Regions from separate parts of the Metabacillus schmidteae genome, predicted to be linked through region 2. Evidence: riboswitches for the same ligand, from Rfam matches in the RefSeq annotation. Region 2 holds a riboswitch; each other region holds the start of a gene.
What was found. Region 2 has a riboswitch for cyclic di-GMP ahead of HWV59_RS21015 (amidase). Riboswitches for the same ligand answer to the same signal wherever they lie in the genome.
Positions count from the first base shown of each region.

Region 1: another riboswitch for cyclic di-GMP. It lies ahead of HWV59_RS13940 (methyl-accepting chemotaxis protein); the one in region 2 lies ahead of HWV59_RS21015 (amidase).
Region 3: another riboswitch for cyclic di-GMP. It lies ahead of HWV59_RS24250 (hypothetical protein); the one in region 2 lies ahead of HWV59_RS21015 (amidase).
Region 4: another riboswitch for cyclic di-GMP. It lies ahead of HWV59_RS26670 (hypothetical protein); the one in region 2 lies ahead of HWV59_RS21015 (amidase).

Region 1 covers NZ_CAESCH010000001.1:2,879,048-2,886,934, forward strand. The annotation lists gene HWV59_RS13920 (MFS transporter) at 1-1,264, opposite strand, end outside; gene HWV59_RS13925 (VOC family protein) at 1,415-1,792, opposite strand; gene HWV59_RS13930 (VOC family protein) at 1,810-2,205, opposite strand; gene HWV59_RS13935 (SRPBCC family protein) at 2,324-2,785, opposite strand; gene HWV59_RS13940 (methyl-accepting chemotaxis protein) at 3,337-5,379, opposite strand; cyclic di-GMP riboswitch class I at 5,488-5,583, opposite strand; gene HWV59_RS13945 (TRAP transporter large permease subunit) at 5,727-7,058, opposite strand; gene garD (galactarate dehydratase) at 7,171-7,887, opposite strand, start outside.
Region 2 covers NZ_CAESCH010000002.1:4,122-12,008, forward strand. The annotation lists gene HWV59_RS21000 (LysE family translocator) at 1-253, shown strand, start outside; gene spoIIID (sporulation transcriptional regulator SpoIIID) at 695-970, shown strand; gene mreB (rod shape-determining protein) at 1,124-2,125, shown strand; gene HWV59_RS21015 (amidase) at 2,451-3,326, opposite strand; cyclic di-GMP riboswitch class I at 3,367-3,456, opposite strand; gene HWV59_RS21020 (flagellar hook-basal body protein) at 3,623-4,465, shown strand; gene HWV59_RS21025 (flagellar hook-basal body protein) at 4,482-5,321, shown strand; gene HWV59_RS21030 (DNA-directed RNA polymerase subunit beta) at 5,334-5,618, shown strand; gene fabZ (3-hydroxyacyl-ACP dehydratase FabZ) at 5,714-6,154, shown strand; gene HWV59_RS21040 (hypothetical protein) at 6,916-7,242, shown strand; gene HWV59_RS21045 (YwpF-like family protein) at 7,326-7,757, opposite strand; gene HWV59_RS21050 (helix-turn-helix domain-containing protein) at 7,834-7,887, opposite strand, start outside.
Region 3 covers NZ_CAESCH010000002.1:708,161-716,047, forward strand. The annotation lists gene HWV59_RS24240 (leucyl aminopeptidase) at 1-1,494, shown strand, start outside; gene HWV59_RS24245 (ketoacyl-ACP synthase III) at 1,593-2,579, opposite strand; gene HWV59_RS24250 (hypothetical protein) at 2,645-2,992, opposite strand; cyclic di-GMP riboswitch class I at 3,065-3,148, opposite strand; gene HWV59_RS24255 (Na+/H+ antiporter family protein) at 3,417-4,751, shown strand; gene HWV59_RS24260 (hypothetical protein) at 4,783-4,947, opposite strand; gene HWV59_RS24265 (DUF6241 domain-containing protein) at 5,199-5,744, shown strand; gene HWV59_RS24270 (biotin transporter BioY) at 6,308-6,895, opposite strand; gene HWV59_RS24275 (sulfite oxidase-like oxidoreductase) at 7,012-7,611, shown strand.
Region 4 covers NZ_CAESCH010000003.1:201,712-209,598, forward strand. The annotation lists gene tnpC (IS66 family transposase) at 1-407, opposite strand, end outside; gene tnpB (IS66 family insertion sequence element accessory protein TnpB) at 490-843, opposite strand; gene HWV59_RS26655 (GGDEF domain-containing protein) at 1,117-1,719, opposite strand; gene HWV59_RS26660 (IS1182 family transposase) at 1,972-3,327, opposite strand; gene HWV59_RS26665 (helix-turn-helix domain-containing protein) at 3,536-3,751, shown strand; cyclic di-GMP riboswitch class II at 3,777-3,859, shown strand; gene HWV59_RS26670 (hypothetical protein) at 4,113-4,427, shown strand; gene HWV59_RS26675 (hypothetical protein) at 4,580-4,726, shown strand; gene HWV59_RS26680 (hypothetical protein) at 5,444-5,974, shown strand; gene HWV59_RS26685 (hypothetical protein) at 5,971-6,378, shown strand; gene HWV59_RS26690 (hypothetical protein) at 6,372-6,608, shown strand; gene HWV59_RS26695 (hypothetical protein) at 6,653-7,582, shown strand; gene HWV59_RS26700 (hypothetical protein) at 7,704-7,887, shown strand, end outside.

The sequences.
Region 1 (7,887 bases), on a different contig from region 2:
TCGATTGTGTTACTTCCTGTTGTTTTTCTTTAATCAACAACCCACCAAACAAACCTAAAAGGGAAAAAGTCACTGGAATGATAAATCCGTAAAAATAACCTATACTTTGATCAGCTGTTTGAATTGTGTCCAATACTGTTCCAAAAATACTTGGTAACAATACAGCACTCAAAAAACCGCCCATATTAGCAAAACCCGTAGCAACACCGACTTCTTTTGAATCAAATGACTGGCGAACAACTGCGAAGGTTAAAGCACTTGCACCATTTCCAAAGCCGATAATGAAGAAAAGCACAATTAGCATAAAAAGTGGTGGTTTTCCATTGAAAATTAGAAATGTAGCCCAACTGAGAAAAATCATACAATGGATAATCAAATATGGCTTTTTAATAGAATGTATACGGCTTGAAACCATGGTTACGACTGGAGCACCAATAATAGCTCCAAAAAGACCGATCATAATAAATTGACTTGCTGCTGACAATGACATATCAAATACAGAAGTCCCATATGGAACGGCCCATGAACCGATGAAGCCTACGTACGTACCTACAGCTCCAAAATGACAGAAAAAAGCTGCCCAAGCTTGTCGATTCGTAAAAATCCGTTTTAAAATCACCATCGTTTTCTCAGGCTCAGCCTTTATTTTTTTTAGTGATGAAACTGGTAATCGATTGTTTTTGGCCATTTGTTTTGGAAGATGAATGAGTACAATGTAAAGAAGGATTCCACATAGAAATAATAGAATTCCCATTGATAAAAAGGATGATCTCCAGCCAATTAAGCTGATCCAAAGTGAAAATGGTACTGTTGCCAGTAAGAACCCGAGACTTCCGCAAACACCTGCCATTCCCAGCAACTTAACAAATTCATTTCCTTTAAACCACTGACTCAAAATCAACACTAAATTTACCCATATCGCAGAATCACCCGTACCAACGATTAACCTTGCTATAAGAAGTAAGGTTTCATTTTGTGCAAGACTATACATTAATGTCCCAGTTCCGGTTAAGAATGTCCCAATGATAAGAAAGAAATTAGGGCCGAAGCGATCAGACAAAATACCAATCGGCACTTGCAAACCTGCATATGCAAAAAATTGAATGCTTGCAATAAATCCAATGGTTGCTGCTGTAACGTTAAATTCACTCATTAATTTGTCAGTAATTAAACCAGGTGCTGTTCGTTGACTAACAATTAGAAAATACGTGAACAGTACTGAAGCAAAAACGACCCATCTGTACTTACTGTTTTGTTTGTTCATTTGTTTATGCTCCTGTTTTTATAGATTACTTTGTTCATTATAAACCAAATTTTTTATTGACGGGTAAAAATGATCAAAACAAAACCCCATTTCAACAATAATTGAAATAGGGTTTAATTTTACGGAGTATATGTATCTTTAAAAAGTTTCTTATTTATCTTCCCTTAGTAAATATTCATTACCATCCTGGTCATAAAAAGTGAACATCGTTCCAAACGGCATTCTCAACATTTCACCGACTTTTACTTCTTTTTGCACCATTTTTTCGTAAGCTGATTCAATATCAGTTGTGCTGAAAAGGACTGATGGATGTGCAACCTTTGAAGGTTGTTGTTGTTCCATTGCTGACTTGGAATATAAAACAAGGGTAGTAAACTCATCATCACTTGGTCCGACCTCAATCCATTTAGCATTCGGTCCCATCGGTTGTTCCAACTTTAAAACAAATCCCAGCTTTTCCAGCCAAAATTCCTTTGCCTGTTCTTGATCCTGTACATATACAGTAATTTTCGCAATTTTATTGATCATCAGTTTTCCGCCTTCATTTATTTTGCGTTTTCATCCGGTTGATGAATGCCAAAGGTATTTCCTTCAGGGTCTATATAGTATCCTTGCCACGCCATACCTGGAAGAACATATTTTGGAAGAGCGACCCTACCGCCTAGTTCAATAATTTTAGCTTCTGTTGAATCATAATCTTCCACTCCCATTGTACACGCATAGCCATTCAAAGCTTGGCCAGTTTCTGGCGGAGCACTTTGACGTTGCATTAAAGCTCCGTTAATTCCCGGCTCATTAGCATCACCGGTTACAGCTCCGAAATAAGGCATTCCGGCATATTCACTCCAATCTTCAAACTTCCAGCCAAATACCTCACCGTAAAACTTTTTAGCTCGATCCATGTCACTAACATGAATTTCGAAATGTACCATTCTACCCATTTTTTTGCCTCCTTGTTTACCCATCGAAATTTGAATTTTCAAGTATATATATTCTACATAGGATTTCGTACTCCTACTTCATTATGGTATAACGAACAATATTTATACAATGTTTTCCTTAAAGTCGATCTTTCTCCAAATAGCTTATCAAAGAATCTAAATCTTTCGCACAAGCTTTTTTAAAGGTACCAGCCATCAGTTTCCCGAAAAATTTTGCTATTCCTGTAAGTTCATTTATTTCCCCATCTAACTTAATCTCTGTATGATTGTTTTTTGAGGTAAGTATGTATGTAAACACAAATTCACCTTTTCCTGTTGTTCCTTTTGTTCCATCACAGCGCAGCACGATTTTATCAGGTTCCTTCAATTCAACCACTTCAAACAGTTCAGCAGCTTCCTTTCCAAACATTTTTCTTGTTTCCTTCCATTCACTTCCTACTTTTAATGGTCCCTCATCCAACTTCTCGATTTTGACTAGACCTTGCATCCAGTCCTTTGCAGTGTCAAGGTCTAACAAAGCTGAATATGCTTTTTGTTTTGTTACCTGGACAGATCTTACCACTTCAAAACGAATGCTCATATAACTTCCTCCTAAAAACTCTTAGAATACATATTATGATATAAACATTAACTTACTATAATTATGCACTATGTATAAGTACTAAAAAAGTTATAATAATAGTTTATTTCACCAAAACGCTTGAACTGTCGTAATTCCGTTATTTTATTTTAGAAAAGCTGGATTATGGCCTAGTACTAATGGTAATTGAATACGTTTTTCCTAAATGATCTTCCTTAATAAATTTATGGTTGTAGAAAAAAAACTAGCCTTCAAAGTATAAAGGGGTTCCATTTTTGGGCGCATTTTTACTATAGAAGGAAAAATTTCGCTTATTCAGTAATTAATATTCAAAATAGTACAAATAGACGGAGAGATTCTGTCTATGGACTAGTTTATTGCAAAAAAGGGAGAGTTTGCTAGGCATAATCGGAATATCTCCCCTTATTCATCCCGAAACGAGCTCCATTCTTCATCTAACCGAAAAATCTCCGCTTATTTTCCTTTTGCTGGTTACTCGTTTTCAGGATAAGACATTCTATTAAAAGAAAGAGAAGCAAGGTTTAATAAACTTAAAGTTTAAAACTATTAACTGCTTTTTGAAGTTCTTCCGCCATTGCGGAAAGAGTACTGGCTGCTGAACTTACTTCATGTATCGTGGCATTTTGTTCTTCTGCAGAAGAAGCGACATTTTCGGAATACTCAGCTGATTTTACTGCAATTGAAGATGCGTTTTCCATTGCTGAAAGCATTGAATGAGCGTTTGTTTTTATTTTTTGTACTGTAGTGAAAACTTCTTGAATTTGCGAAGTTACCTCTAAGACAGAAACGGATATCTCTTCAAACTCGCTTCCGGCACGTTCGACAAGTGTCTTACCTTCTGCAACAGAATGTTTCCCTTCTTCCATCGCCTGAATCGATTGCTGAATATCTTGCTGAATATCTTGTACCAATAAATGAATTTGTTTAGCAGATTGATTAGATTGTTCAGCTAATTTACGTACCTCGTCAGCAACAACAGCAAACCCTTTCCCATGTTCACCCGCTCTTGCAGCTTCAATTGCGGCATTTAAAGCTAATAAATTCGTTTGATCAGAAATCGAAGTGATTAACGAAACAATCGTACCAATTTCTTTAGATTTTCCCCCTAATTGATTAACAACCTGGGAAATCTCGATTGTTTTCGTATTGATCACTTCCATTTGCTGAACAGTATGTCGAATAACCTCTTGACCATCTTCAGCTTTTTGCTTAGTTACTGCAGAAACGTTACTCGCAGCATTCACATTACTGGCCATTTGATCAATTCCATTTGATATTTCAAGTGAAGTTGTTTTTGCACTTGAAACACTTTCTACTTGATTTTCTGCGCCTGTTGCTACAGATTGAATAGAACTAGCAATTTCATTTGTTGCTTTACTAGTTTCTTCCGCACTGGCGGTTAATTGCTCTGAGGCAGCAGCTACATTTTCAGAAGTACTGGCGATTTGCGAGACTAATTGTTTAATATTATGAACCATTTTGTTAAAGTTATGAGATAATTCACCAATTTCATCATTTGAAGTAATTGGTAGAGGTTCTAGAGTAAGATCACCACCTGCTATGTGATTCATACCTTTTGTAACCGTCAGCATTGGCTTTGTTATTCTCGAAACAATGAATATTGCCAGTGCTATTACAACGATTCCTGTAATACCAATAATGATCATTGATAATAGCTTTATGAATTCGGCATCTGCAAGTGCTTGTGATTCAGGCAAGTTCAAGCTGAGACCAAAACCAACAGCTTCAATTGGTGCATAAGCAATTAAAAACGATTGATCAAAACGATCAAAAGAAGCTACACCTGTTTGAGAAATGCTATTCTTTAACGAAGTACTTAATACATCTCCTAGATCTTTCTCTATTTCATCAATAGTGAGCCCCAATAGTTCCTGCTGTGGCGAAACCTGAAGACGAGTTGAATTATCTACTAAGGTGATAAGTGTAGAGATTTCCTCAACATCATCACTGGCTGCAAACTCAGTGTTGTTTAAAAACTGATCAACAAGGATTTCAAAGTTGGTTGAACCTGCCAAAACACCAATCACATCGCCATTTTCATCTTTAACAGGAGTAGCAATATTAATAACACGATTACCTGTAGCTCTGGATTCTAGCATGTCAGAGAAGGTTGATTTTCCTCCTGCGGCTGTTTTGATATAGTCACGATCACTATAATCATTACCTATTTTATCCGGGTTTGTATGTGCGATTACTTTTCCCTTAGGATCAGCTAAAAACACAGTTTCAAATACATCAGATCGATCATTTAAGGACGAAATGAATGGTGTAATACGATCTTTATTAAGGGATTTGATCGTATCACTCTCAGCTGCTACTTCAAGCTGATTTCTTTGTGAATAATACCATTCACTCATCGTTTCTGCTTTACTTTGTACTAAGCTTTGCATACTGGCTTTTTCTTTTTCAAGGATAACACCGCTGCTTATTTGGTAAAGCAAAATAGAAACAATAATTAATGGGGCTAGTGCTAATAAAAGAAACCAACCTGTAAATTTTGTTCGAATTGAGTTCATTTTGAAAAATCGATATTTTAGATTCTGCTTTCTCATGCTGTCTTATTTCTCCTTTGTTGTAATGTGAATAATTTTTTACACTATATAAAAAGACTACCCTATTAACAAGAGCAGCCAATTTTCCCAGATCATCTTGATCAAAAGTTTGGTAGCCAGGCGATCATAGCATCAAGCAATTACTGGTACTTTAGACCCTAAGCTTTGCGACCTATCCTTTCGAATAGTGTGCCTTTTATCTTTTTAATATATATGTTAATAGAGTAATATTACATGAACATGATAACTCTTTCAATATGATTTTTGCATGGGAATAGTTTCTAGTTTAAAGCTAATATAGTAATGAGACCTTTTTACTATACGTCAAGGTCAAGATGTTCACTGGGTTAATTAATAAACATAATGATTCCTATACCAATGATGGCCATGACTACTAGATGAAGGCCATTTGCTCGAACACCTGCTTCAAAGCCGGAAATTCCTACAATTCTGCTAACCATCAAGTTTAGTCCGGAAAATGGGCTTAATGCAGTTGAAATCGACCAGCAAAGTAAGAGAAGCATAGCTAATGACAAATTACTTATTCCCAGTTGTTCTGCATTCAATTGCATGGCTAAGGCAGCAATAATTGCTATTTGATGGATACCTATATAAGTGGTAACAACAACAAGTACAATTACAAATAAGGCAAATAACAAAAACGATTGATTCGCAACAATTGTTAACACAGCGCTAATTTCATTTGCTACATTTGTTCCTTGTAAGGCATGTGCCAGCAATCCTGCACTGCTGAACAACATGATTTCATTATTCATCATTGGTACTGATAGGTCTCGGTAATCCTTCAATAAAGGCATGAGTTTTGCCCAGCCATTTGTTACAATTCCCCATATAAGTGGCATGATAATGGATATTAAACATACAATCACAATCATCGACCATTTGGTCAAATACTCAATTGTTAAGGAAGTTAACATAAGAAATGTCACAAATAAGGCTAATTGAATAAGCTGTTTTCTCGTTTTTTTGGCCAATGGTTTCTTAGGTCCAGTTTGATCTTCAAATGGATGTTTTTTCGCCCAAATGGCAAACAAAATATTCCCTACAATTAAAGATAGAACAGATAAACCAATTCCATATAAAATATATTTTCCTACAGACATATCTAAATAATAGAGAACCAATGAGACAGAAGCGAAATACGGTGACCATAAAATGGCCGTTGAAAAACCGATAAGATAGCTTTTAGCAGACATTGCAGAAGGTAGTTTTAATTCTGATAGGAATTCACTGATCAAACGGACTGAACCAAGGCTTAAGATCGGACTCAAGAGAAATAAGGAAGTCGTAATCCCGGCAAAAAGCCTTTTCGGATGGTGTAACAAATTCCGTAATAGCGAATCAATTGCTTCGAAATAACCTCCTAGTTTAAGTGGAATCGAAAGAAGTGGTGCAAGTGTTACTAAACATAAAAGAGGTAAGATTAATAGAATTCCATTACTTATTCCGTCAATTCCGGCACCTTTATATAGTTCCAGCACAATACCTGTTCCCATCATTATAGACCCGATAATGCGTGGAAATCCCTTTGCTTTCATAACGCTGGCAATAAAAGCAGCGATCACGAAAACGACAACAACATACCCCAACCATGCATGTTGTAGGAAGTATTGAACAAGGAACAATAAACACATTAACAATATGAGATAGCTTCGCAAGTTGTCTCATCTCCTATCAATTTCTGGATCCTTTAAATGTTTCCTATAGCTAGTTTTACTCTATAAAAAGAGTAAGGCAACCCTCAACACAGGGATGCCTTACTAGTCTTATTCATGTTACAGGAGCAGGATTGAATAAAGCTAAATCGTTCTGCAATCCCCAATGTTCAGCCCAGGTTTGCTTGCGCCCGCTTGCAACATCCAAGATGAAATGGAAGAGTTCCCAACCAACATCCTCGATCGTTGCCTCACCAGTTGCAATTTGACCGGCGTTTACATCAATTAAATCCTGCCATTGTTCCTTTAGTGTATTACGCGTGGATACTTTAATAACAGGAGCCATAGCCAAACCATACGGAGTTCCTCTGCCTGTTGTGAATACTTGGAGATGCATACCAGTTGCTAATTGCGAAGTACCGCATACAAAATCACTTGCTGGAGTAGCTGCAAACAATAACCCTTTTTGTTTGGCTTTTTCACCCGGTGGTACAACTCCGGTAATTGGTGTGCTACCGGATTTGACAATTGATCCTAGTGATTTTTCAACGACATTGGATAATCCGCCCTTTTTGTTGCCAGGTGATGGGTTAGCACTCCTATCGGCCTCTCCCCTTTTTAAGTAGTCGTCATACCATTTCATTTCATGGATAAGTGCTCGACCAACTTCTTCATTAATAGCCCTTGGAGTTAATAAATGTACAGCATCTCTTACTTCTGTTACTTCAGAAAATAAAACGGTTGCACCGGCCCGGACCAATAAATCAGCTGTATAACCAACAGCAGGATTTGCCGTGACTCCTGAAAACGCATCACTGCCTCCACACTGCAA
Region 2 (7,887 bases):
AGTTTCATTATTTTTCCTGGCTTTCTTCCCGCAATTTATTCAGTATGAGAATGGGAATGTGTCCCTTCAAATGCTCGGTTTTGGAATTCTATTTCTCATCCAAGCCTTAGTGATTTTTACATTAATAAGTATGTTTGCTGGAAAAGTCGGCAATTTCCTACGTAAAGATCCATCATTATCGAAAAAGATTAACATGATCCAAGGTTCTCTGTTTACACTGATAGGACTAAAAATTGCCTTTAGCCAGAAATAATCATAATCACGTGAAGAGTGGTTTTCTGACTACTCTTTTTTTATACAAAAAATGTTAAAAGTAAGTCATAATGTCCCTCACCAAAAATATAATAAAAAGGTATGTCTCCATCTTCACTCCACCCATCGACAAATTTCTCGGGAAATAAACTGTTTAAAATAGGTGAAAAACCACAATTTCTCTATTCAAATCTCATAAAAATGAAAAAAATTTAAAGAAAGCCTTGTCCCTTCTGACTTTATTAGCATATATCTTAATCCAAGCTAATAAAATGTTACAAACCTATCAAAGAGAGTGTTTGAGGTGAGGGATCGTGAGTGTAATTTTTAATCGCTGTAAAAGAGGCAACATACGATCATCTAAGAGAAATTCAGCCAAAGTGTCTTGGTATGCGAGTCTCATTTCACACTTCTCACATCCATATTAGGGAGGTCGAGTGGTGTGCACGATTACATCAAAGAACGCACAATCAAGATTGGGAAGTATATCGTGGAGACAAAGAAAACTGTTCGCGTCATTGCGAAGGAGTTTGGTGTTTCCAAAAGTACCGTCCACAAGGATTTAACGGAAAGGTTACCTGAAATTAACCCTGATCTTGCGAATGAGGTAAAGGAAATACTTGATTATCATAAATCAATCAGACATTTACGTGGTGGAGAAGCAACAAAGTTGAAGTACAAGAAGGACGAAATTTTAGAAGAAGAACCAGTGAAGTAAATGAATTCTATCTACTTTAAGTAAATCGACAATTCCCTACATACTCACCTGAAATTTTTTTACAAAATCATACTATTTTTGCGAAATTGTGATAAAATAGGTAATTAGGTCAGTATTTCGGATATGAAGATTTGCAAGGAGGATATAGATAGAATGTTTGCGAGGGATATTGGTATAGATCTTGGTACGGCTAACGTACTTATTCATGTGAAAGGGAAGGGAATTGTGTTAAACGAGCCTTCCGTTGTTGCCCTGGACAAAAATACTGGTAAGGTACTTGCCGTTGGTGAAGAAGCTAGACGTATGGTAGGACGTACTCCTGGGAATATTGTTGCTATTCGCCCATTAAAAGACGGTGTTATTGCAGACTTTGAAGTAACAGAGGCAATGCTAAAGCACTTTATTAATAAGCTGAATGTAAAAGGGTTACTTTCAAAGCCGCGCATGCTCATTTGCTGCCCAACGAATATTACATCTGTTGAACAAAAGGCAATTAAAGAAGCTGCTGAAAAAAGCGGCGGTAAAAATGTATTTCTTGAGGAAGAACCAAAGGTAGCAGCAATTGGTGCCGGTATGGACATCTTCCAACCTTATGGAAACATGGTTGTTGATATTGGCGGTGGAACTACTGATGTCGCTGTGTTGTCAATGGGCGATATTGTCACCGCCTCTTCCATTAAAATGGCTGGGGACAAGTTTGACGCGGAAATTTTAAATTACATTAAAAAAGAGTACAAGCTATTAATCGGTGAGCGTACTGCAGAAGATATTAAAGTCAATGTAGCAACTGTATTCCCAGGCGCACGTTATGAAGAAATCAGTATTCGTGGTCGTGACATGGTAACAGGATTACCTCGTACAATTACCGTGAACTCAACAGAAGTGGAAGCAGCACTTCGTGAACCAATTTCCGCCATTGTACAAGCTGCTAAGAGTGTCCTGGAACGTACTCCTCCAGAACTTTCAGCAGACATCATCGACCGCGGTGTTATTTTAACAGGTGGTGGAGCACTACTTAACGGCTTAGACCAACTTTTAGCTGAAGAACTAAAAGTACCAGTACTAGTAGCTGAAGCACCAATGGACTGCGTAGCAATCGGCACAGGAATCATGCTGGACAACATGGACAAACTTCCACGCAAAAAATTCGGATGATACTTTTAAGAACCTGACTTGTGCAGGTTCTTTTTTTGTGTGGGTCATGGTGTGGGTCATGGGGACAGGTTCCTTGTCCCGGCAGTGTGTGTAGAATCATGGCGGAATTTGTCTAATCGCAAATAAATTCGAAAAATAGTAAATAAATTTGTCTAATCGCAAATAAATTTTTGAAATCGCAAATATAAATGAAGAATCGCAAATAAGGTCCAAAGGAAGGTCCAATGGGACAGGTCCCTCGTCCCGCCAATAAGTTTGTACTCAAATAGGAATAAAAGCATAAAAAAGAATCGGCCACAAAAAGCCGATTCTCCATCCATTCTCCTTACCGTAACTCCATCCAGCTCCCCACGTGATGCACCGCAACACCTTTAAAGCTTGAATAATCCTTATAAGCATCTGAAACAAGCGCAAGCTCTTGGTCCATCGCACTTTGCCCTTCCTCATAAAACGTCAGGAATCCGTCACTGCTGCCCAGGTTCATCGTTTCAACAGCAATCGTGACATCTTTATTAAGTGACGCTGCAAGATTTATTTCGTATTTCGCTAGCTCAATAATCCCATTGGGACCAACAGCCTTATCACGGTATGCCATGATTGTAATCTCACTCGTATTCTTAATCACCCATTCAGCGAGATTTCCTTTTCCGTATTTATTTTTCACATTCATCTCGTCAAACCAAAAAGGAATATCAGCGGCGAATGGTATTCCAAGTGTCTTCGCAGTATTCGCTGCAGTTAAAATGACATTTTGATATTTCAGCACAGCTCCACTGTAATTTGTAGTCCATTGTGAAGTAAGATATGGCTCAACATCAAGATGAATGCCGGAAAATTTTTCACCCTCAGCTGCACTTGTTTGATAGGCGGAAACCCAGTTCAAAAAGTTAGTAAAAGCCTTAGATGATGGTCCCCATTCAGGAGCACCGTCAAGCGCATAAACCTTTATTTGACGTGCTGAAGCTTCTTTAATAAATTGTTTATATTGGTCAACATTAATCAATCGGTTAATTTGTAAATACACATGAGATACTTGTTTATTTTCAAGAAATTCTAATATAGCTTCACGATTCGTCACAATTTGATTCGTATCCCAAAGCCATGTAGAGTATTCCGTGTTCGCGCTGGCATTTGCTTTATTCACACCGGCAACCCCCAACACAAACATAGTTAAAATAAACATCAAGATTATTCTTTTCATCTTATTCTTCTCCCTATAAAGCCCATGGCTCAAAAAGGAGCCTGGCAGCTTGGCGACCGTGCAATGTAAAATATTGTATAGGCCCATAGCTTTGCGTCCCTGCCTTTCGACAAGTTTGCCCTTATCAGATTTTTCTTTATTATAAAGACAAGCTAGGAAAAAAGAAATAAAAATATTTTTTCCTAAAAACTAACAATGGAGAAAACAATCGTTCTCCTTTATAATCAATAATAGGGAATTCTGTCGAAAAAGAATTCAGTTGTTCGGACAAAAACACGGTTAAGGTGGGTTTACTCATGCTAAGAGGTTTATATACAGCAACTGCAGGGATGTTGGCACAGCAGCGCCGAACAGAAATGCTATCAAATAATATGGCAAATGCAAATACAGCGGGGTATAAAGCGGATCAATCGACAATCCGGGCTTTTCCGGAAATGCTCTTGCAGCGTATGGAAAATAAAACTGTTCCAACTGGTAATGGAATGAATGTAGCAGGCATGCAAACAATTGGTTCGATTAATTCTGGAGTTTATTTACAGGAAATTAAAAGTAGAGATATCCAAGGTGAGCTAAAGGAAACAGGCCTGGTAACTGATGTTGCCTTAGTTGAAGAAACTGTTCCTCTACATCCGGAAACAAATGTAAAAGGTTCATTATTCTTTGCTGTTCAAAACGGAGCTGGTGAGGAACGCTACACACGCAACGGACATTTTACATTAGACGAAAATGGTCTTTTACTTTCAGATGGAAATCCTGTGCTTTCAACAGCAGGACAACCAATCTCTATCCAAGCCAGTGAATTCAGCGTTACAACTGCCGGCGATGTTTTGGTAGATGGAGAACCAGAACCTATCGCACAAATTGATGTCCGTTTTGCTGAAGATGTACGTAATCTAGTCAAAGAAGGAAATGGAATATTCCGTACTTCAGACGGCCAAGCCCTTCCAACAGCAATCAACAATGGTGACATCCAATACAATTTAAAACAAAACTATCTGGAAACTTCCACTGTAGATGTAGGAAGAACATATACGGATATCATGACAGCCTACCGTTCATTTGAAGCAAATCAAAAGGTGCTGCAAGCATATGATAAAAGCATGGAAAAGGCCGCAAATGAAATTGGCCGCTTATCATAATAGGGGGAAATAATAAATGTTACGCTCAATGATTACAGCGACTAATACAATGGGCCAGATCCAAAAACAGCTTGATCAAATTGGCCACAACCTGGCAAATGTTGATACTCAAAGCTATAAAAGAACGGAAACAACATTCTCCGAATTAGTTCGTCAGCAATTTACTAATCAAGGCAATGCATTAGAAGAAAGAGAAGAAGAACGTTTTGGAACAGAACTTGGGATTCGACAAGGAACAGGCGCAAGACTAAATAAAAGCGTTGTGTTTACACAAGGCAGCATCAAGCAAACTGGCAGATCACTTGATATTGCTTTTACTTCACCAGATCAGTTTTTACAAATTGATGTAAATGGGCAAATTAATTATACTCGAGATGGTGCTCTATATTTATCGCCAGCAACGGACGGAAGTAACCAGCTCTTACTCTCAACAGCATCGGGTAACCTGGTCCTGGATGAAAATCAAAACCCAATTCGGTTCAATGATACATTTAAAGAGCTTATGATTTCAAAAGATGGAACAATTAGAGCCATACCGAGAAATGAAACAGAACAACCACAAGAGTTCCAACTAGGTGTTATTCAAGTAGATCGTCCGCAAATGCTGAGTCAGTTAGGGAATAATCTTTACGGATTAAAAGATCTGGGTGACATGCAAATCGAAGACGTATTAACCTACTTAGAAGGTGCAGACCGCGGGGCTGTCACAATGCAGCAGGGTGCACTTGAAATGTCCAATGTTGATTTAACAAAGGAAATGACCGATTTAATGATCTCACAGCGCTCATACCAAATGAACGCAAAGTCCATTACACTTGGCGACCAAATGCTGGGATTAATTAACGGCGTAAGATAGGAGTTTAGTCTATTGGTAGCAAAAGAAACGACAAAAGCGGTCAGTCGAGAAGAAGTTAAAAAGATAAACGCAAAGAAAAATCAAGAAGAAAAACAAGACCAACAAACCGAAAAAGTAAAATTACGCATTCGCCTCATTCCCATTTGGTTACGTGTCGTACTTGTTCTCTTAGCTATGGTCATCAGCTTAATCGTTGGACTTATGATCGGCTATGGAGTCATCGGCAATGGAAATCCAGAGGAGGCACTTGATAAATCAACATGGCAACATATCATCGACTTAGTTGAAAAAGAATAATGTTCCATATATACTTTGCTAAAGGAAGGTGAAAGCCTTCCTTTTGTCGTACATAATAAAGAAGCGAGAAAAAAGCATAAAGGAGATTCATACATATGTTAGATATTAACGAAATCAAAGATATTATCCCACACCGATACCCATTTTTACTCGTTGACCGCATTTTAGAAGTACAAGAAGGAGTCAAAGCGATTGGCATTAAAAATGTCTCAGCCAACGAAGAATTTTTTAATGGTCATTTCCCTGACTACCCGGTTATGCCAGGGGTATTAATCGTTGAAGCACTAGCACAAGTTGGAGCAGTTGCCATTCTGAAAAAAGAAGAAAACCGCGGAAGATTAGCATTCTTTGCCGGAATCGATAACTGCCGCTTCAAAAGACAAGTAAAACCAGGTGACCAATTACGCCTGGAAGTAGAAATCATCCGCCTAAGAGGCTCCCTTGGAAAAGGAAAAGCGATCGCAACAGTTGATGGAGAAGTAGCATGTGAAACAGAAATCATGTTTGCGTTAGGTGAGAAAAAAGAAGCTGAATAAGAAATTTTTAAGATTGCCCTTCATGTATCATGGAGGGTTTTTTTGGTTTTTGGGGGGATAATAAGTTAAGGAAATTAGTATCCTGTGAAAGGCAAACAAGTGCGATATGAAATGAAAGACAAAACTAATCGGGAGTCTTTCACCCCCGATATGAAGGACAAAACAAAGCAAGAACTCAGAAGAAAAGTCTTTCATCCCCGATATGAAGAACAAAACAAAGTGAGAACTCAGAAGAAAAGTCTTTCATCCCCGATATGAAGGACAAACCAAAGCGAGAAATCAGAAGAAAAGTCCTTCATCCCCGATATGAAGGACAAAACAAAGCAAGAAATGAGAAGAAAAGTCTTTCATCCCCGATATGAAGAACAAAACAAAATGGAAAATCAGAAGAAAAGTCCTTCATCCCCAATATGAAGAACAAAACAAAGTGAGAAATGAGAAGAAAAGTCTTTCATCCCCGATATGAAAGACAAACCAAAGCGGGAAACCAGAAGAAAAGTCTTTCATCCCCCAAAAATATTCTCCACAACACATATTTCCTATTAAAACACCTTCATTAACTTAAATAAACACAAATAACCCCCTAGGACATTCGTCTCGTTTTCCCTTAAAAAGGTTTCATCATTAATGATCTTGTCTATATAATGCATATCGGCCGAAACACTTTAAAATTAAGAATGAAATTATTTTGAGTCGGGAAACATAAAGAAAGACCGGGTTTTAAAATAAATAAAAGGTCAAGTTGAAAGGGGTAATAAATGATGAGAAAAAATTGGTTATTAACATTATCAGGTTCTCTTCTTGCAGCAATGCTTGTAACAGGATGTGCAGCAAACGATGATCAAGATCCGGCACCTCCAGAAGATACAAATGAAAATGATACAGTAGAAGAGAATGTGGAAGAAGGTCTTAATGAAGGTCAAGATGCAGTAGAAGAAGGCGTTAATGAGGGCGAAAACATGCTTGAGGAAGGCGCTGAAGAAGGCCAAAACATGTTAGAAGAGGGTACTGAAGAAGGCGAAAATATGCTTGAAGATGGTAACAATGAAGGCACGAATGAAGGCGAAAACAAAAACGAAAACAAATAATTTAACAAAAGTAGAGACTAACTCAAAGGGTTAGTCTTTTTATTATGAAAATACACTAAAAAAGGCTCCACAATCGTGCAGCCTTACAACTTTGTAGAATGTTCACGTTGTTGAATGGATTCCTTAAAAGCTTCCTTTAAGGCATTGCCGGACAATCCTTGATCTAATAATGACTCCAACAGTTCATCAGGACGATATTGTGATCTTGATGTTAGTAATCGACCATCAAAAAGAATGGAGATGGATTCGTCTAACACAGTGATCGTATTCACACTCGCAGAGATTCGTGCAGGTGCATTGCTCAATTTCGAAATGGTTACAAACATTTTTAATGTACGATTAGCTTCTTTTTGTTCCTCGAAGTAAGGCAAGAAGTCTTTTGAGATCAATGATTCTAGTAACCACGAATTTTCGCCATCTTCCTTGTTAATGACAAGACCGTCAAGTAAAGGAATGTTTTTGGCTTCAGCTGATTGTTCATCAATTTTTAAGCAGACAAGCTTGAACGTTTTCATCAATATCATCCCCGCTAGCTTATTTTGGACTATTTATAGTATACCACAAGGTCTCTTACAACCTAAAAACATGGAATTACTCGGAAATCTTTGATGAATTTTCAATGACGCGAATAATTGTATCTTCAAT
Region 3 (7,887 bases), 700 kb from region 2:
CATCATCAATTAGACCAAATTAAAAATCAAGATACACTTGTTATTGGACTATATCAAAAAACAAGCAAATTAACAGGTTTAGCTAGTGAGATCGATGAACAGCTTAATGGTGATCTCTCTCAGTTATTGAAAGAAGGAGATCTGCAAACAAAATATAAATCCATTACTAAGCTACATACCCTTGGAAAACATTCCTTTAAACGTATTTACTTTGTTGGATTAGGAAGAGAAGAGAAACTTTCCTTTGATCAATTAAAGAGAGTGTTTGGAGAGTTATTTCAAACTATTCAAAAGGCCAAACATCAGAGTCTTGCCATTGCGCTTGATACTTTTTCTAATGAAGAAAATGACATAAATGATATTGCCTATGCACTTTCAGAGGCATCTGCTCTCTCTACATATAAAATTTTAGATTATAAGCAAAAATCAAATGAACCTGAAAAAATGATTGAGACTGTTTATGTCTTTTCAGAAAATGGAGAACTGGATGAAATTAAATCCAGTCTTGAGGTTGGATATGCATTTGGAACAGGCACTAATAGTGCAAGAACACTAACAAATATGCCCCCTAATCTGTTAACAGCAACTGAATTAGCCTTGTATTCTGTCGAGCTTGCCAAGAGATACCAATTTGAGTATGAGATTCTTGAAAAGGAAGATATGGAGCGCCTTGGGATGGGGGCCTTACTAGCTGTTAACAAGGGTTCAGAAGAGCCGCCGAAAATGATTGTGGTAAAGTATCAGGGAAAAGAAGAATGGAAAGATGTGATTGGGCTTGTTGGAAAAGGAATTACCTATGATACGGGTGGTTACTCAATTAAGCCGAAGGATGGAATTGTTGGCATGAAAACGGATATGGGTGGTGCAGCAGCAGTTTTAGGAGCCATGGAGATTATCGGTGAGACAAGACCTGAGCAAAATGTTGTTGCCGTTATTCCATCAACAGATAATATGATAAGTGGAGGGGCATTCAAGCCGGATGATGTGATTGTTTCTTTAAGCGGGAAAACAATTGAGGTCTTAAACACGGACGCAGAGGGTCGATTAGCCTTAGCAGATGGTATTACATATGCGAAATTCCACGGAGCAAACTACCTTGTCGATGTAGCCACCTTAACAGGAGGGGTTATCATTGCTTTAGGAACTGAGACGACTGGTGCTATGACAAATAATGAAGAGTTGTTTGAGCAAGTTCTTCAAGCCTCACATGAATGTGATGAGCCTGTTTGGCGATTGCCGATTTCAGAGAGTGATAAAAAAAGAGTGCAAAATAGTCAGATGGCTGATCTCAATAATTCACCTGGCCGGGAAGGACATGCAATCATGGCTGGAACCTTTATTGGTGAATTTGCTGAGAATACACCATGGGTCCATCTTGATATTGCAGGTACAGCAACAACCTCAAAGGAAAGTGAACTTGGTCCATCAGGGGCGACAGGTGTGATGGCCAGAACATTAGCCGCATTTGTTGAGAGGTTTGAGATCGGGAACTAATATCGAAATTTGAAAGACATGTTGGTAGAAAACAAAAGTGACAGGTACATACGTAAAAATATGTTTACCTGTCACTTTTTTAACAGCTGCCTCCCTGATTAATATTTAAATAACATGGCAACTAATTGGTAACCGGCACCAATCGTCCAAAATAAAATAGTATCTCCTCTTTTAACAGTTCCTCTATTTATTGCCTCGTGTAATGCCAGGAAGGGGCTGGATGTCCCTGTATATCCGAAACGATCACCCACATAAACTATTTGATCATCCTGTATGGAAAACTTATCTTTTATCTTTAAAATATTGGCTAAAGAGAATTGTGAAAAGCAATAACAGTTGATATCACTTGCTTGTAAATGATTACGCTCTAAAAGCTTTTGAATCATGTCGAAAGTAGGAGGCAGAGCGATATCTCCATCAAAAGGAAGCCACTTAATATACTTTCCTGCCTCTTTGTTTTGGAGTACATTCGATAAGCCTTTTGCGGGATATAAGATTTTATCCATATTGATTGAATCTGTAAAATAAATAGAATCAATAAAACCTGTTTCTATATCTGTTTTTTCTAATATAACAGCAGCTGCAGCATCACCATAATTTGAGTATGTTATTTCATCTTCTGGATCACTAATGATAGAGTTATAATCTGCCCCTACAATTAATGCGGTTTTAACATGCTTATTTGCAAGCATATATCTAGAAGTATAATCAACAGCAACAGTCATGCCGGCACAATTAGCATTCGAATCTAAAATGATTGTGTGTGCCCCTGCCCCGATTGCATTGTGTAGATAAGTAGCATTTGTAGGAAACGTGTATTCAGGAATTTGTGACGAGAACATGATAATATCAATATCTTTTCCACTCATTTTTGCTTTATTAAGAACTCGTTTGGCTGCTTCTATGGCCATCGTTAAACTATTCTCTTCTGGATTATCAATGATATAACGATTTTTTCTTCCCATATGTTCAAGAAATCTTGTGATATCCTTTTCTCTTTGCTGAAAATGATGAATAAAGTATGTGTTATCAACGACTTTTGTTGGATGATAAATATCAATAGAATGGATTCTTATATGTTGCAAAGTGTATTCCCCCTATTTATTTGTAGAATAAAAAAATCAGGATGAGTGATTCATCCTGACACTTCTTAGCTCTCAATAACTTCGGCGTTTGATAATCCTGTGCTTCTTGCAAGTCTATTTAATTGAAGTTTTAATACAGGATTCTGTTTAATTTTGAATACCACTTTTTTGAAACCGGATTCCTTATACATTTTATACGAATTTTCTAAGCTTGGAATCATTTCTTGTTTAAGAAGATCCATAAAGGTGCAATCAATTTCTAAAGTGAATTCATTAGCGTTAATAACTGAAATCTTATTCTTATAGTCACTAACGAAGTTTTGTACATCTGTTGGTGTAAATGTTCCACCAATATACATCTCCACGTTTTTTGCACCACGATTTACTTTAATTTCATAACTACCTTGTGACATATTGTTTCTCCTCTCTTTTGTAAGCGAGGTTCTAAGGCGGACAACCAAGAAGGGGTTAAAACCGGATTCACGATGTGCAACTTGGCAGTCATAGCAATATGCCTTAGACCCATAGTTTTGCGTCCTTATTTTTCAATAAGTTTGCCCTGTTAGACCAGTATATTTCTCATAAAAAATAGGCCATCTTTAATATCGTCATATTGGAAAAAAATTTAATATAAAAAGATAATGTTTTTTAAGAATTTGAAAGAAAGGGCTTTTATAACAGTAGGAATTTAAAGTCTCTTTAACGTTTAAGAGATTATTTTGAATAATATCTTAGTATACTAATTGACAGAATAAAAACATATATGATAAATTTAATTCCGATGTTTTATTTCTCTACCATATTAGTAAACTAAAGTGTTTTTTGGGGGTATTGAAGGTGAATGCAGTCATTATAGCAGTTATTGCTATGCTAATTTTAAGTTTATTAAGAATAAATGTTGTTTTTGCTCTTGTGATAGGGGCTTTAATAGGTGGATTAACTGGAGGCTTAGGTTTAGCCACAACGATTGAGAGGTTTACAAGTGGGTTAGGTGGAAATGCTACAGTAGCACTAAGCTATGCCTTACTAGGAGCTTTTGCCGTTGCATTAACGAAAACCGGATTACCAGATGCGATGGTATCAAGTGTGATAAAAATAGTTGGTCGTGATGGAGAAGCAAGAAGAAAAACGCTATCAAAGGCACTTATTGTATTTTTAATTCTAATTATGGCGATTTTTTCACAAAACCTAGTACCAGTTCATATCGCATTTATCCCGGTTTTGATACCGCCACTTTTGAAGGTTTTGAATGAGCTTGAGGTAGATCGTAGATTAATTGCATCAGTCCTTACCTTTGGATTAATAACACCTTATATGTTTTTACCTGTAGGATTTGGGGCCATTTTTCATGGAGTTATGCAAATGAATATGGAAGAAAGCGGACTAACTGTGACCTTATCTTCCATTCCAAAAGCGATGGCTATACCTGCTATCGGAATGGTCTGTGGTCTACTTATAGCTGTTTTCTTTTCGTATCGTAAAAAAAGACACTATGAAAATCGTGAAATACCTGGTCAAGAAATGACTCAAGAGTATACGAAAAAAAGTATAACGATAGCCGTTCTAGCTATTATAGTATCACTTTCTGTTCAACTATATCTTTCTCAAAAATTAGAGGTTGAAGGAATGATTTTTGGTGCATTAGCTGGCTTAAGCATTTTATTTCTAGGCGGAGTAGTAAAGCGTAATGAAGCAGATACATTGGTGACAAACGGAATGAAGATGATGGCATTTATCGGATTTGTCATGATTACAGCATCTGGATTTGCAAGTGTATTAAAGGAAACTGGTCATGTTGAAAAGCTTGTAGAAGATGCAGCTGGGTTGATTGGCGGAAATCAGGCAATAGGTGCATTGCTAATGCTAATCGTTGGTCTTCTTATCACAATGGGAATTGGTTCATCCTTTTCGACGATTCCTATTATTACGACGATATTTGTACCGTTATGTCTTCAATTGGGATTCAGCCCTATGGCAACGATTGCGATAGTAGGCACAGCAGCAGCACTTGGTGATGCAGGATCACCTGCTTCTGACAGTACACTTGGTCCAACATCTGGTTTAGCAGCAGATGGAAATCATCATCATATTTGGGATACGTGTGTTCCAACCTTTATTCACTACAATATCCCCCTTATTATCTTTGGGTGGATCGCAGCGATAATTCTATAGAATATCTTAACGAAAAAAAACTTGGCTTTGTTCAAACCAAGTTTTTTTTCAATATATTTAATTTCTCCGTTAATTCCTCGTCATCCCATTCTAGTATTGTGTCTACTAATTCAGGATTTTGTTCCAGTATCTCTCTCTCAAAAGCTTCTCTGTCTTTTATATCTAAAAAATACTTCTTTACAACCAATGTCTTCATGTTCTACACCTCTTTCATATACTCTACTATTTTTATTGCCAAAACTAGTAAACATTATACAGATAAGAGCACAAAATTAAAAAAAATATGAATCTGATTTTTTTCGACAAAGTCTTTTCTTGTTTCTCCTATTTTATCCATTGTATGATTATACTAGACTATCTTCATTTATTAGGATCGGAAATATTTTGTTGATAGAAATAACGATTGACTAAGCTGACAAGCAAAGTTTTTCTATGGAGGTTGTTGCCGTGTCTTGGATAAAAAAATATAAGTGGATGATAGCCAGTATAATAGTTGTTACTGTCTGTTTCGGGTTTCTGGGGTATATTTTCTTTGATATGATGAATTCTAAATCAACTTCAACAGCTGCTCAAAACGTAACAGAAGAAGTTGAAGAAAGTACCAACACGAAAGAAGTTGTATCAGAAGAAGTTGTTATGAATAACAATCCATTCGGAAGTGAACAGGCAACTTTATCTGAAGAAGATATTCTCAACTATATGCACGGAATGAGTCATCAAAAGGTAATTGCAGATGAAAAATGGCTACATTTTGAAATGACGGATGAGCGAATTTTGTTTCTGATCAACTTAATAGAAAATGGTCAATATGACCATGAGGAATTGTTGTTGGACATTTTAACTCGTTGGAAGGCTGGAGATTTCTCTCAAGCTGATGAAGATCACAATGAAATCTGGAGCTTACAAGGAGGAACAATCGGTAAAGCAACAGGTGTCATGTCTGCAGAGCAGGAGCAACAGTACTTGGAAGAGTATGATGAGAGTATTAAATAAATAAAACAAATAATTTCTAAAAACCTGTGTCTTTTATAGGATGTTGTGTCCTGAGTCGAGTAACCAGCAAAAGGAAAATAAGCGGAGATTTTCCGGTTAGATGGAGAATGGAGCTCTTTTCGGGGATAAATAAGGGGAGGTTTTCCGATTATGCAAAGAAAAACCTCCCTTTTTCACATTTTTCGAGTTAATAGGCGGAATCTCTCCGTCTATTTATGCTCTTTTAAATAGTAATTACTAAATAAGCGGAATTTTTCCGTCTATTTTTCAACTTAGGTGTTTACCCTTTCCCACAACCGATAAGTGCAGACCCTCTCGATCAATCAATAAAATTGGATTGCAAATGACAGAAGAATTGACCATCTTTTTTAATTGTACAATACTCATTGCCCACCATAATAATGTTGTCAATTGCTATGCCAAAGTTAAGGGGATTTCGTAGAAATGTTGATAAATAAGGAAAATGACGTATGCCAATTCATACGTCATTTCTAAGTCATATATTTAAGTAAGTACCTTAAAATCGAGAACAAAGGCTTTTAAAATAGCTTATTACTCATACATTACGCCGCAATTCTTTTATTAGCTGCCTTCGTTACAGCAAAATAAATGCGAGGAGCCAGCAATGCACCTAAAATCGTAAAAGCAACATCTTTTACAATAAACCATGCCATAACACCCCAAGCAGCACCGTATGACATTGGAGCATTCATCCATACATTTAATGCAAGCCACATATACGTCGTCCCTACGATATAAATAAGAGTAATGCCTGCAAATGATGCAATCATGAAAACAGGTAGCTTCTTTTCTTTACTAACTTCTAGAATTTTACCAACTGCATAAGCTGCAATAATATAAGAAATAATAAATCCGCCAGTGCTTTGAAATAAAACACTAATCCCACCACTAAACTGTGCAAAAACAGGAGCGCCGGCCATTCCAACTAGTGCATAAATCGTCATTGATAACGCCCCAAGTCTGCTGCCTAATAATAGTCCAGCTAAAATACAGAAAAATGGCTGCATTGATAATGGAACACCTGCCACTTGAAGAAATGGCGCCCAAGACGTAATATTAGCACCAATAGCCATTAGTGCGGCAAACATACCAACTAATGAAATATCGTATGTTGTTAATTTTCTTTTCATCGTATATCCCCCTTTAAAACAAATTCTTAAAGAAAGAATAATATAAACGAGAAAAGATTGTCAACTGTTTTAAAGTTTTAGTTAACATTAACATAAGTGAATATGGAGGAATTGTCATGTATTTTGGAAAGCAGAAAAAACCACACCCTTCCGGAAGGGTTCCGCCAAATCAAAACGTTACAACGGCATTTCCTGTTTTGCATACAGGAAACGTTCCTTACTATGAGGATATTAGTAAATGGAATCTACAAATTTATGGATTGGTCGATCATCCTAAACTTTTTACATTAAAGGAAATAAAAGAGGATTTTCCTCAATCAGAATTAATTAATGATATCCACTGTGTAACGGGTTGGTCTAAATTAGATGTATGTTGGCAAGGGGTTAAAACAGCAGATTTATTAGAGGGTGTTCACGTACAATCTCAAGCAAAGTATGTCATTATACATGCAGAAGAAGGATGGACGACAAATTTATCAATTGATGACTTTATGAGAGAAACAACTCTACTAGCCCATAGCTATAATCATGAACCTTTAACTCCTGAGCATGGTTATCCCCTTCGCGCTGTTATTCCCCATCTCTATTTTTGGAAGAGCGCAAAGTGGATAAGAGGGATTCAGTTTACACAGCATAATCATCCGGGTTTTTGGGAGAGAAATGGCTACCATATGGAGGGAAATCCTTGGCTCGAACAAAGGTATCGTTTTGATTAATTCTAGGGAGATAAAGCTTTGACATTGAGCTAAAAGAAATTCTTCGAAAAAAAGCTATCCAAGGATAACTGTCAAAAAATTCATCCTATACTATTATAGTTTCTATCAATTGTCTTTAATTTACTAGAGATGAGAAACAAGGCTTAATATTTACATAAGAAAGAGAATCATGTGTATAGCCGGCAAGACATGGATGTATAGTAGGATAACTAAGCTGAGATGATGATTATGTCTTGTCTTGCCTCTACATAAGCTTTGCCAAACAGCGAACGGAAT
Region 4 (7,887 bases), on a different contig from region 2:
ATTTCAATCATTTGGTCTTGGCAACAGTCACAGGTCGTATTTTCCGGATGATGATGGATAGCTTCTACTTCAATGCCATCATGCAATGAATCATTTCTTGTTTTCTTTTGAACTTTTCGTACAACAGTGTAAGAAATAGTCTGTTGGCTTTGTTCTTCTGTGTGCTCAGGTTCGCTAAAAACCGGGTCATCATCAAATAACGTACCTTGCCCGTCTGGTGCGTTATATTTCGTTTTTTCAGTTTTTGATCCATATAAAAGCTTAGTTAAATGGCGTACTTGATCGGTTAATGCTTCAATCTGTTTCGATAATTCTTTGTTTTGTTGATTTGAATGAGCCAACTGCTCTTCAAGCAGCCGAATTATTTTCTCGTTCTGATTTTCATTCGTAGAAGAAGCTTTCACCATATCATTCACCACTTTCCGTTCGGTTTCGTTCTTATTATTATAACCAGTTCGAACGGGGGAGATAAAGAAAAAATAACAGTGTTTAAAAAGTTCCTTTATCCGATGGTTGAATGGCCTTTGGCTGCTGAATAGCTAAGCCCTCGAGTAACCACCTGAGCTGCTTTTGGGATAGATTACGTACTGCTTGTTCATCTTTAGGCCATTGAAGCTTCCCATTATCTAAACGTTTATAGAGAAGGGCGAAGCCATCTCCATCAAAGTACAAACATTTATATCTATCTTTCTTCCATCCGGAAAACAGAAATATAGAATCCCCGTAGGGATCTAATTCAAGAGAATCCTGGATCAGAGTAGCTAATCCGTCAATCCCTTTTGGCATATCAGTTTTTCCGCAAACAATATAGATATTTTTCACATCCGTATAATCATGTTTCACCAATGCTTCAACTCCCTCATGATTGTTAGGATGATGTGCTCGTCTACACCATTATAAAAGAGGATTTCCGCATTTGCCGTTTTGATTGTACAGATGCTAGAGGAAGAGCTAGTTGGTGGTGACACGGATTTACTTTTATTTTCGGGAAGAAGCGTAACGGGGACAATAGTCAGTTTTTGATCAGGCATATGAAAAGCACCTCCTTTAATATTGATATGATCATATTACCGGAGGTGCAGTTCTATTTATATGCGTCGTTTGAATACGGGCTTACTATGTATCATTTACTCGTTTAAAATGATCAATGTCTATTAGTAAAATTGAAACATTCCTGTTATGTTTTAAAGTGGTATTTAACATATCCCGAGCTTCTTCTGAGAAATATCTTCGATTTAATACATTCGTAAGATAATCATACGTGGCTGATAGTTGTAAAGATTGATAATGAATAAGATTATCTATTAAATGAGTCAGTTGTTCACGAAAATACGGCAAAATGTCCTCTTTTTGATAATTATCTATATACTCATTTTTTCCTTTACTATACACAATGAGAAGTCCTTTATGATCTCTGCTGTTAATAGGTATAGACAAAAACGAACGAACATCCATAACACCTAATAAATTCTGATGTTGATTTACATCATTTCTATACATGATTTTTTCTAGATATTGTTTAGGTACTTTATAGGTATGATTTTTCGGAATTTCACCTATATGGGCTAATATACACCAATGAGATTTTTCTTTTGTAAGGTATAAACTTTGATCATACTTAGTGATATTAATTAAAGAATTTAAACTAAACTCAGCAAGCGGGTTTAATTCTTTTATAGTGGACATTTGCTTGAAAGAATTTTGTAAAAGCGTTTGCATTTCAAAAAACACTATATTTGAGAAATGGGGGAGGAGAGGTAAAGGAAATTCTTTCTAAAAAATTCGTGTTTTTTCTAATAAACCTATTCCTGTGTCCAAAGACCTGTATTATACTTTTATTATAATTTCCTTGTTTGATAATATGAATTTAAAAAAATATATTAATTCTTGGTAATTGAATCAATTTCATAATTACTTATTTTAAAGAAACACAGACCTTCAGAATTTGTTTTCTATTAAATTTTTTAATGTTTAAGCTGCTTGTTGTTGAATTAACACGGCATTGATACGATCGGCAGCTAATTTTGAAGCATTATAAACTAAAGTTACTAAGTCAAAATGAACTTTGGCACGTTTTCCAGTACGATAACGAACGTTGTCCAGCTGGAAATATCCCTTTAGATAAGCATTCACACGCTCCACAGCGGTACGGCGTTTAAATATCGTCTTCCAAGCTATTGATCCGCGAGCTGGTGCTGTATATTTTCTCAAATCAGTAGTGATTCTCACTTTGTATACCTTTTGACAAAGACCATCATTCGCTAAAGAACAGTCTTTACATTCCTTTGGTCGAGTATATTTTAGTGTCTCATATTTCGGATCAAAACTGTCATAACGGTAGGAATGCTCTCTGACACATGTTGGTGCGAAATGTTTATCAAAGCCAATAGGTTCAGGCTCATTGCGTTTGTTATAAGCAATAACAGATTGATGTCCCATTCGATGAATCTGCGTATAGATAGGTTCGAAATCATATCCAGCATCCATTGTTTCATAGCGCAGATTTGGAAGAGGCACACGTTCATGAATACATGTTAATAAAGGAATAGCTGCCTTTCCATCATTAAGGTTGCCAGAGGAAAAAAGGGATTGCAAAATGTATTGGCTCGTTGAGCCAACTGCTAAGTGGGCCTTATAGCCAAACCAAAAGACGTTTTTCCCTTCGCTATTCTTCTTTACACCCCATTGAGGGTCTTGAGGAATTTCATGGCGAAGTTCGGCTAAAGGAACGTCCAGTTGTTCTTCAATTTTCTTTTCAAAAAGAGGAAGATTGGCTTCACGTTCTGCTTTTTCAATTAACCATTGTTCCCTTTTCTCATTGGACTTGCGACCACGTTTCTTGGGTTCATTTTTAGGTTTTTCATCTTTTGGAGGTGCCTGATCGCGTGCTTCAAAGTGTGTGGCATCAATGGCAATGGTATCATCCGTAATAAATCCTTCGGATATCGCTTGAAGAAGAAGAGTTTCTTGAACCTCTTCCAAAACCTTCGATTCACTAATGATAGTAATCATTCGTGAATAAGCAGCATCTGATGGTACGGAATCAGATACTAAAAACCCACAGTCAAGACGGAAAATCATATCATTCTTCAATCGTTTAACTAAATCTTTAATAAATGGGATTCTTTCTGAAATTCTAGCAACCAAGGAGTAAATCATAGCAGCATAGTTAAGTTCAACTGGTCTACCAAAACGGGATTTCTTCGTTACCACAGCGAAGATTTGTTCAATGTCAATAGTAGAAAAAATAGCTTCAAACCGTTGGGTAGGTTCTAAATCATATAATTCTTGTAGGTCAAACAGGCTTCCTTGTCGTATAATAGTCATAGGGAGTCTTCCTCCAGTCTTATTAGTTTGTGTGGTGCTTACTAAATTCGACATTTTGGGGAGGTACTCCTTTTTTTAGTTCTCAGAAGCCTTGAGCCCGTAGGGCTCATAATTATGAAATTCATTCAATTAATAGGAAATATAACTTATAATCTATAGAGTTTTCCTTTCAATATTAGTAAACTTAATCATAAGAAAGGAAATTTCGATGAAAATTGATGTTAAGATAAAGTTTGGTCAGAAAGTTAGGTATCACAGGAGAAAAAAAGGTTTTTCTCAAGAGGAATTAGGAGATTTAACTGATCTACATCAAACTTATATTAGCGATGTGGAAAGAGGTTTACGTAACATTTCTCTTGAAAATATTTATGAAATTGCACATGCATTAGATGTTAGAATGTGTGATTTGTTGAATTTTGACTAATAATTTTGAAGTAATTATCATTAAACAAATACTTGGAAGCAATGATAGGCTGTTCTTATTTGGGCACTTGAACAATCTGGAGCTAGTAGTGCAACCGGCCATTATATAGATGGCTTTTTTTATTGCCAACTAAAGAATTTATTGTATTCAGATTTATTCGTGCGTTTTTGAGGTGTGTTACAATTTCGTAAATTCACTTTTAAGATTACCCCCAATAATTATATGGAATACCGTAATTATATTAAGAACAATTTATAATAATATAAAAAATTCTTATTTCTATTAAAATTGTGGAATCTAAAAGTTTTATCTATGATTTTTTCTATAATAAAAATAGAAGAAGAGAAGTGAGGTTTTTTTAATGAGTTTAATCCAAGAACGAGAGAGCATAGATAATATATTAGTAGCTGCAAGAGAATTTGTAGTGAGAGAAAGTTTAACTTTAATAGATGAAAATACTGTAGAAGAACATATTTCACTTACTAGAGAAATTAAAACAGTTTTTTCGCATTCTTTAAATGAAAAAATAGAAGTTTTATACGCAAAATCTAGAGATATACCTTTATCTAATTTTAGAGGTCTTAAAAGAGATGAAATAGTATCTGAAAAGTATATAATTAATACTTTTAAGCTATCTAGAGATGATGCTAGAGAATACCTTTCAAGTAGAGTATAAAGTAGTCGTGATTATATATCAGACTACTTTTTTGTTTAAACTTTTCACTAATATACATGCTATTGGTATGTAGTTGTAGTTAAATATATTTATAGAATTATAGATTAGCACGATTTTAGACTATAGGTTAACTAATAACCATGAGGAAAAATATGACGACAGTATACATAAAATGGCATGGTCCTTATTTATTAAATAACATAATTCATAATCAGATTGCATTAAATAACAGTGGTATTTATGCAATCTACCGTCAATACATAGGGTACGAAACATTACTTTATGTTGGTAAAACTTAAAGGAGTTTTTTACAAAGGCTATCAGAACATGAAAAACAATGGCTATCAACTGTAAGAGGAGAATTGAAAGTTAGGTTTGGAGTTCATTCATTTCCAGAAGGTGAAAGAGTGAAAGATTCACAGTACGAAAATTTAATGATGTCGTCGAAGCTTTACTCATAACAACATATCAACCTTTAGAAAATACAACAAACTATCATTGGTATTATGGTAGAACTAAACTAGAGATTATTAACTTTGGGAGAACAGGCATTTTAGATAGGATTGTATCTGCAGAAAATCTAGAGTGGGCATAAAAACTAAAAGCTAAGAGAACTAGTGTTAGCCTTATAAGTGATCAGCTAATACTTAACGTTGAATAGTGCATTTATTTAGTCTATAATAAATATGTTCAAACTTTTTCTTTTGTTATTTTTATGCGACCATTTATTACATAAGGTCAGCTGTTAATGATCAAACATAGTAGCCTCTGGGCTTAGGTTTTAGACACTTTTGTGTCCTTATTAAACCTTTGCCCAGGGGCTTTTTTGTTAGTTTTTGGGAAAGAGCGAGTTTGAATAAAAAAAACTTTTAGAAAGAGTGATTATTTTATGAAAGGTGAATGTCTACCAAGTTGTTGTGTATGTAGTAGTTGTTGTGATGAGACTTTGTTTCGAGTAAGAGGAAAAAACTTCTGTTCTGAAGATTGTCTTATCGAAGAGGAAGGAGTTGAAGAAGGTGTTTAAACTTACCTGTTTTGCGCCAGTTCATCCTTCAAAGTTAGGTCCTGCCCTACAATCAGTACATTTCAAAGAAGTAAAAGGTGACTTTATATGGGAGATGGATGGAACTCAATTTGTTATTGAACCATTTAAGAAATATGGGGATCATCAATCTTCTTATGGGTACAGAGTCTATTTTAATGGATCAATTGATGGAGCGTTATATCTTTTTGACATGTCAATGGGTTGTTTTCAACCACAAATTAACGCAGTCGAATATACCTTGCATCATCAGTCAAAAAACCAAGAGAGTTGGATTAAAGATTTATTTAGAAGATCTTCCTTTGAGAAATCAAAGACTAGAGGAATTTTTCAGAAGGGAAATGTAGGCGTTATTTGTCTACCTGACTCAACTGTAAATCTTCAAATTCGAAAAAAAGTAAAGTCTTTTAGACTTATAGAGTTGATAAAAGAGATCGAATGTCTTAGACAGGAAATAATGCCGTCAGACTACGATCTCTTTTCTGTTGAAGGAGTTGCTATATGAGTAAACAATTTAATTTTTATACGGAAGATTGTCAGTTTACTATAGGATCAAATTTTCTAGTTAAAAATGGTGGAGAAGTTATAGGAGAGGGAGATATTTTTGTTTTCCAATTGTTATTGGGATATCCTGCATGGATTATCGTCAATCCAGCTAATGAATTTATCCTTCCTCAAATTATTAAAACGGACAAAGTTATCTCTGTTTTACCCGATTATGAATTCTTTGATGGTGTTCAAAGACCAGAAAAGTTTATGTATTGCGTTAGTTTTTTTGAAGGGGAAAAGCAGAAGAAAATTACGGTGAATGCTGTAGATGAAGCGCATGTTCAAGAGTTTGTCAAAGCGAATTATCAAGACTCAACAAATCTAACGATTAAGAGATCCGAGGAGAGAATATCATGCTAGTTAATAAAATCGAAGAATTGTTTAAACCAGCTTATATGAAAGAAAGACTTTTTACTATGCTGAAGAACAATGGAGAGTTTATTAGAACTGATTCAAATTTAGGCTTCTTATACGCTATCACTTTAGGTAATTCCGAAAGTAAAGCAATTAGAGTTGAAGTTGCTATGAAGTCGAGAAGAGAAATAACTATTCTCAATGCTTCTATAAGTGATATTCAGCTTTTAGTCTAGGTTGTTCTTGATTAATTTGAATCTATTCTAAGGAGGAAATTGTTATGAAAGATTGTGGAAATTGTAGATTAAATAATGAGAGTATACATTTTGATATTAAGGTTTGTAAGAAGTGTTCCAGGACAAATCGAGCATTTTTTGAACCTAAACCTAATGCTGCGGAGATTATGGAGAACCTCATTCAAGAAGGTACCTATGGTCTTTTAAAGGAAACGGAAAGTAAATTGAAAGCAATTAAAAATTCAATGTATATGCATTTAAGAGAAAGTGAAGCAAAGCGTCATGAATTTGAAAAGTTTAATGTAGTGGCCAAGTTTGTCCCAAAGAAGATTTTCGATGTAGATTATAAAGGAATTGTTCAATATCTATTTTATTATTTAACTCCTGAACTTGTATGTAAGGCAATCAAAATAGATGTTAAATCTTTAAAAGAAAATCAAGAACTAAGGGAAGAACTTGAAAACTACAAAAGAAATCCTTCATATTACGTGAAACCTTCTTTTAATAAAGTGGGTAAAGAGCTAGTTAGATCTTCTGATTTTGACTATGAAGGCTATAAACTAAATTACTTGGCTGAGACATTTAAAAATCTTAATCCAAGTCTAAAGCAGTATGAAGAATTGTATGACAGGGCAAAAATTGAGATGTTAGAGTGTTCGGAATTACAGGAAAGAAAGAAATTAAGCCATTCCTATGGTTCTGTCTCACTTATAGCAAATCAGCCTGAATATAAAATTTTTAAACTGTTTGAGGATTACGGAGAAGATTTTTTAATAAAGAATTGTTTACCGGATAGTAGTAAGGTTCAATGGTATATCGATTCAGGGTTACTTGCGAAATCAGATATTGATGCTTTTAAAACAATAAATGATATCCGCCTAGATTTTATCGTAATGCCCCTAGATGTTGAACGTGAAATAATGTCTATGAACGGACAACGTCGAGTGAATTTATCATTACGGAATCTTGGTTAATAAAGCATATGAGAGGACAATACCTAATTAGTTTGGGTTTGTCCTTTTTATATATAAATAAAAAAATTAAATAAGTTAAGAGATTGTGTAAGTAATCTACTTAACAATAGGAGGAAGACTTATGTCAGTAGAAATGGTAGCGAACTTAATTCCAGTAGCAGCAAAATGTTTAGAGTTAGGTATTTTCAACAAAGTGGCAGTTAGAGATGTTGATATTAAGAAGGAATTTGCTAAATCACCTTCGGATATGCCAGTGGAAGTCTTGACGTATTATAGAACACTTCGTACAAGCGGGAATAAACCTG